Flocculibacter collagenilyticus: one gene and its partner. The protein of the gene in region 1 binds, or shares a complex with, the protein of each later gene. Links are inferred from orthologs where the notes say so. Each region holds a gene or a part of one and is shown on either strand. Other genes may lie near its edges. The genes, in order: HUU81_RS14185 and sdhA.

What was found.
Region 2: the proteins of HUU81_RS14185 (region 1) and sdhA are in contact, whole or in part, in a crystal structure (PDB 6C12), measured with the Escherichia coli proteins. The link is inferred for Flocculibacter collagenilyticus from one-to-one orthologs.

Annotation. Positions count from the first base shown.
Region 1 is NZ_CP059888.1:3,192,133-3,195,415, forward strand. Bases 84-3,035 are described here. They hold HUU81_RS14185 (FAD assembly factor SdhE), read right to left. Parts: upstream 1,710-3,035; coding sequence 1,458-1,709; downstream 84-1,457. Other genes in these bases: nadB (L-aspartate oxidase), read left to right, coding at 84-794; HUU81_RS14180 (protein YgfX), read right to left, coding at 863-1,390; ygfZ (tRNA-modifying protein YgfZ), read left to right, coding at 1,870-2,868; HUU81_RS14195 (FKBP-type peptidyl-prolyl cis-trans isomerase), read left to right, coding at 2,896-3,035. Also shown: more of nadB, read left to right, coding at 1-83; more of HUU81_RS14195, read left to right, coding at 3,036-3,283. UniProt on the Escherichia coli protein: An FAD assembly protein, which accelerates covalent attachment of the cofactor into other proteins.
Region 2 is NZ_CP059888.1:2,100,043-2,103,355, reverse strand. Bases 332-3,313 are described here. They hold sdhA (succinate dehydrogenase flavoprotein subunit), read left to right. Parts: upstream 332-927; coding sequence 928-2,700; downstream 2,701-3,313. Other genes in these bases: HUU81_RS09315 (succinate dehydrogenase iron-sulfur subunit), read left to right, coding at 2,715-3,313; sdhD (succinate dehydrogenase, hydrophobic membrane anchor protein), read left to right, coding at 580-927; sdhC (succinate dehydrogenase, cytochrome b556 subunit), read left to right, coding at 332-561. Also shown: more of sdhC, read left to right, coding at 184-331. UniProt on the Escherichia coli protein: Two distinct, membrane-bound, FAD-containing enzymes are responsible for the catalysis of fumarate and succinate interconversion; the fumarate reductase is used in anaerobic growth, and the succinate dehydrogenase is used in aerobic growth.

The DNA of each region.
Region 1 (3,283 bases):
ACGAACGCGCTGAATTAGCACCGCGAGACATTGTTGCTCGAGCAATCGATTATGAGATGAAACGGTTAGGCGTGCAGTGCGTGTATTTAGACATTAGTCACAAACCAAAAGACTTTATAATTGAGCACTTTCCAACTATTTATGCTAAATGCTTGAGTGTAGGAATAGATATCACAAAAGAAGCAATTCCCGTTGTACCCGCTGCTCATTATACCTGTGGCGGTGTGATGACCGACAACCACGGTAAAACCGACATCGATAACTTATATGCCATTGGCGAAGTTGCTTACACTGGACTACACGGTGCTAACCGTATGGCCAGTAACTCATTGCTTGAATGTGTGGTATATGCACGCTCAGCAGCTGAACATATTACACAGCACCTAACGTCTCATACCGCCAATGTATCTATTCCTGCATGGGATGAAAGCCAAGTGACCAATTCAGATGAAGAAGTTGTTATCACCCATAACTGGCACGAACTAAGAATGTTTATGTGGGACTATGTTGGCATTGTAAGAACAACAAAACGGTTAGAACGCGCTTATCGCCGTATCGAGCTACTAACTCAAGAAATTGAAGAATATTATAGCCACTTCCATGTCAGTAATAACTTGCTGGAACTCAGAAACCTAGTGCAAGTGGCTGAGTTGATTGTTCGCTGCGCGATGGCAAGAAAAGAAAGTCGTGGTTTACATTACAACTTAGATTACCCTAATACATTGCCTAACAGTCAGCCTACCGTACTGATCCCCGCTAATGAATTAAGTAATAATAAGCTAAGTACTAATTAACCATCAATATCTTAGCCTCATCAGCACAGTACAGATAATCTAGTGCAGATAATCAGTCCCATGCATTGTCACTTACTGTGCTGATGGCGCCGAGAAAGAATTAGTCGACACAGTTTACGGTAGTGCTGCTCGTCTATCGAGTCTTGGAAAACCAACCAGTGGCGGGTGTAAATAATCACCCCAAAACGTCTTTTCCAGTAACTTAAAAAGTGATGATATATAGTTGAAAAACGGCTTCCTGTTGCATGCGCTATTGAATGCTCATGTAATGCATCTGCGTTTTGATATCTCAATAAACAAAATACATCACTCACCACACAGTTTCGGTTTAACTGCCCTATCTCTATATCATCACCACGTATCAGCTTAATTTGTCCATCTTGTGATAGAGCAATTTTATTGACTGTACTCGTCTGATTAATCACCTTGCACTCTAAAAAAGCGAGTATCAATATACAAAGGGTAATACACAGCATGAGCGAAATATTGTAGACAACACCTAAAGTAAGCAAACTTAGTACACATAAATAACAATAAATACGTGTAAACCAACGCTGATAATTAGAAGGCTTAAGAATTAATGTAAAACGTTCCATGTTTTATATTGCGTTATTGAAAAAGAAAGCATGTTCCGACTAAACACGCTTTCACTTTCTGCACACTCTACACTTTCACTCGTTTAAGAATTAACGAAACCATATATTGGTGTTCCGCATTATCGCTTTTACCATGGCCCATAAACCATGCAAATAAGTCAGGATCATCACACTCTAATAAGTTTTGAAATTTTACTTTATCTTGCTCAGATAAATCATCATAGGCTTCATCAACAAATGGCATAAACAGTACATCTAACTCTAACATACCTCGTCTGCATGCCCATTTTAATCGTGACTTATTCGTTAACTCGCTCATTAATTTTGCTACCTAAAAGTACCGCTATCACACTAATAATAAATTTAGTATGCAGCATAAGGTTGGATAGAAGTTTTATGGCAGCTATACTAGCATGAACCTTGAGGTTTCTGAAATCGTCCCCACTTGAATTAAATTCACTAAAAAACCGATAAAGTTTATGTCTACTTCACAGCCAACAACTCATTGCTTAACCACTCAATCGATTACTCAAGACAATCTTACCCAAGCACAACAGCTTGCGATAATGCCATTAAATGACTACGGCATAATAAGCTTAATTGGCGAAGACAATAAATCATACCTGCAAGGACAAGTTACCTGCGACTTAACAGAGTTAACGGAACAGAATGCCATTCGCGGTGCGCATTGCGACGCAAAAGGAAAAATGTGGTCTACCTTTCATTTATTTCAGCGCAATGAGGAAGTATTGCTACTTTCGCATCAGGACGAACACGCCAGTACCCTGCCAGAATTAAAAAAATTCGGTGTCTTTTCAAAATCAACCATCGAAAATGCAACGGCACATTTTGCTATTTTTGGGATTTCAGGCACAGACGCAGGTAATTGGCTAAAACAGACGACGCAAATCGATCTATCGGCACAAAATAGCGCGACTAATAACGAAAGCAATATAACTGCGATTAAACTATCTGAAGAGCGATTCATATTGCTACTAGCGCAAGCAGAAGCTGAAGAGTTCATGACTGAGCACCAATCTTTTTTATACTCGCCGGAATATTGGCAGTATTTAAGTATTATGGACGGTGAACCGCACTTAACTGCCCCACTTATTAATGAATACGTTCCGCAAGCGTTAAACCAGCAAGCGTTAAACGCCATTAGCTTTACCAAAGGGTGCTACATTGGGCAAGAAATGGTAGCCCGTATGAAGTTTTTGGGTAAAAACAAACGCGCAACCTATATACTTAAAGGAAGTTCTGATATTTTGCCAGTATCAGGTGACTCTATAGAGTATCAATTGGGTGAAAACTGGCGTCGCGCAGGCGTCATTGTAAACGCAGTCAGTTTTCTTGATAACCTTTATTTATTGGCTGTGCTTCCCAACGATGTGGAAGTAAGCACCGTATTTAGATTAAAAGAACAACCAGAAACACAACTTTCACTTATCCCTCTTCCTTATTCTCTTGCTGAATAACGACGTGGTTAACTAACAGGAAAAAGAATGAACATTAGTAAAGATAAAGTCGTCACAATGCACTACTCGGTAATGGACAAAGAAGAAAACGTTATCGACAGTTCTCATGATCATGAGCCACTAGCCTTCATCCAAGGGCAACAGTTTTTAATTCCAGGCTTAGAGAATGCGTTAGAAGGTCATAAAGCAGGTGACACATTTAGCGTTAATGTTGATGCAAAAGAAGCGTATGGCGAACGCCACGACGGGTTTGTACAAACAGTTGATAAAAACATGTTTGGTGAAAACGAAATCGAAGTAGGCATGCAATTTAGAGCTACTACTGACGACGGCGAACAAACCGTTATCGTTGTTGACGTGCAAGACGATAAAATTACGGTTGATGGCAATCACCCACTAGCTGGCGTTGACTTAG
Region 2 (3,313 bases), 1.1 Mb from region 1 along the record:
ATCCCGCGTATATATACTGTGAGGGGTTTAATACCAATTTAGTTATAAGAGAGTTTTCTTCAAGTAACCTGAATAAATTGGTTACAATTAAAACTTTCCGACTTAGGTGCTACTCATTAATAGAGTAGTTGATAATAACTATAAATAAAATAGCTCATTTAATGAGCTGATGGGCAAGCGACCGTGAAAAAACAGAGACCTGTCAACCTCGATCTAACAACCATTGATTTCCCTGCGTCCGCAAAGGCATCAATATTACATCGCATATCTGGCGTAGCCATGTTTTTCGCACTTATTTTTGTAGTGTGGGCTTGGGCTGAGTCTTTATCTTCTCCTGAAGGTTTTGATTATGTAAAAGAACTTCTAACTTCTTTCCTAGCTAAATTCATAGCGTGGGGCACTCTAATTGCTTTGAGTTATCACCTTCTTGGTGGCATTAGACATATCTTTATGGATATGGGGCATTTCGAAGAATTAGAGTCTGGCAGCAACAGTGCAAAACTAATTTTCGTAGTTTGGGTGCTAGTTGCAATCGCTTTAGCATATTGGATATTTGTTTAATACAGCAGGAGAATAACTATGCTTTTAAATCAAGCATCACTTAAAAGAAATGGTGTGCAAGATTTTGTGTCGTTACGTGCAACAGCTGTTGTATTAACGTTATATACAATTTTTATTGTCGGCTTCTTCCTTACAACTCCTACTGTAACGTACGAGAATTGGAGCGGATTGTTTTCGAATATTTTAGTAAAGGCCTTCACGTTATTGGCTTTGGCTTCTATTATGATACACGCCCGTATTGGACTATGGCAGGTATTAACTGATTATGTAGAATCTGCAGCGTTACGTAATGTTTTAAGCTTCCTAGTAAGCGTGGTTGCGTTTGGCTTTGTCGCTGTAGGCTTATTTGTTTTGTGGGGTGTGTAAGTGAAAATTACAGTACGTGAATTTGATGCCGTTGTAATTGGTGCAGGTGGTGCGGGTATGCGCGCTGCTTTGCAAATTTCTGAATCTGGCAAGTCTTGTGCACTTTTATCTAAAGTGTTTCCAACGCGTTCTCATACGGTTTCTGCTCAAGGCGGAATTACTGTAGCTTTAGGTAATGCCCATGAAGATAACTGGGAATGGCACATGTTTGATACCGTTAAAGGGTCAGACTACATTGGTGACCAAGACGCTATTGAATATATGTGTCAAACCGGCCCTGAAGCAATTATTGAATTAGAAAATATGGGCCTGCCTTTCTCTCGTACCGACGAAGGAAAGGTTTATCAGCGTCCATTTGGTGGCCAATCAAAAGAATTTGGTGGCGAGCAAGCTGCTCGTACCGCTGCAGCGGCCGACCGTACAGGTCATGCGTTGTTACATTTGTTGTATCAACAAAATGTAAAAAATAAAACAAAGGTTTTCAGTGAGTGGTATGCACTAGACTTGGTTAAGAACCAACAAGGTGAAATTACAGGTTGTACAGCAATCGACATTGAAACGGGTGAGCTAGTTTACTTCAAATCTAAAGCAACTGTACTTGCAACTGGTGGCGCTGGTCGTATATTTGCATCAACAACAAACGCCCACATTAATACGGGTGACGGTGTTGGTATGGCACTTCGCGCAGGTGTTCAAGTTCAAGACATGGAAATGTGGCAGTTCCATCCAACAGGTATTGCGGGTGCTGGTACACTAGTCACAGAAGGTTGTCGTGGTGAAGGTGGTTATCTTCTTAATAAAGATGGTGAGCGCTTTATGGAGCGTTATGCGCCAAACGCAAAAGACCTAGCTAGCCGTGATGTTGTTGCTCGCTCAATGATGACAGAAATCAGAGAAGGCAGAGGTTGTGAAGGTCCTTGGGGTCCTCACTTGAAATTGAAGCTAGATCACCTTGGTGAAGAAGTTTTAGAATCACGCTTGCCGGGTATTTGTGAACTTTCTCGAACGTTTGCTCATGTTGACCCAGTTAAGGAACCAATTCCAGTTATTCCAACTTGTCACTATATGATGGGTGGTATTCCAACTAATGTTGATGGCCAAGCGTTAACTGTTGATGCCAATGGCAATCAAAAGGTAGTGCCTGGATTATTCGCATGTGGTGAAATTGCATGTGTATCTGTGCACGGTGCAAACCGCTTAGGCGGTAACTCGTTACTTGACTTAGTGGTATTCGGCCGTGCTACTGGCCTGCATTTAGGTGAAGCCCTAGAACAGTCAGGTGCATCGCATAATTCTTCACAGTCAGACATTGATGAAGCGATGTCTCGATTTAATCGTTGGGAATCTTCTAAGCCTGGTCAAGGTGAGAATCCATTCGAGATCAGAAAAGAATTACAACAATGTATGCAGCTAAACTTCTCTGTATTCCGTGAAGGCGAAGCGATGGCTCAAGGGTTAAGCGAATTAAAAGAAATTCGTGAACGTTTGAAGCATGCTCGTTTAGATGATAAGAGTAGTGATTTCAATACACAACGTATTGAGTGCTTAGAATTAGATAACTTAATGGAAACTGCATACAGTACAGCAGTATCTGCTAACTATCGTACAGAAAGTCGTGGTGCACATAGCCGCTTTGACTTCCCAGATCGTGATGATGACCAATGGTTATGTCACTCTATTTATAGTCCTAGTGATGAATCTATGATGAAGCGCGATGTAAACATGAGCCCAGTTACTCGTGATGCATTCCCACCTAAAGCACGTACATATTAAGAGGAGCAGACGTAATGGCAACGATTAAATTTTCAATTTATCGCTACAACCCAGATGTGGACAATGCGCCTCGAATGCAAGATTATTCTTTAGAGATTGAAGGTGGTCGCGACATCATGGTACTTGATGCGCTACTTCAACTTAAAGAGCAAGATCCATCATTAGCTTTCAGACGTTCGTGTCGTGAAGGTGTTTGTGGCTCTGATGGTGTAAACATGAACGGTAAAAATGGCCTAGCATGTATTACTCCTCTTTCAGCGTTAGGAAAGGGTACTATTGTCATTAGACCACTACCGGGTTTACCTGTAATTCGTGACCTAGTTGTTGATATGACGCAATTCTTCACTCAGTACGAGAAAGTTAAGCCGTTCTTAATCAATGAAGACACGCAGCCTCCAGCTCGTGAATACACGCAAACTCCTGAAGAGCGTGCAAAACTTGACGGATTATATGAATGTATATTGTGTGCATGTTGCTCAACATCATGCCCTTCATTCTGGTGGAATCCTGATAAGTTTATTGGTCCAGCTGGTCTATTGCATGCGTACAGATTTTTAGCAGACAGCCGCGATACCGCTACTGAACAACGTTTAAATGACTTAGATGATGCATT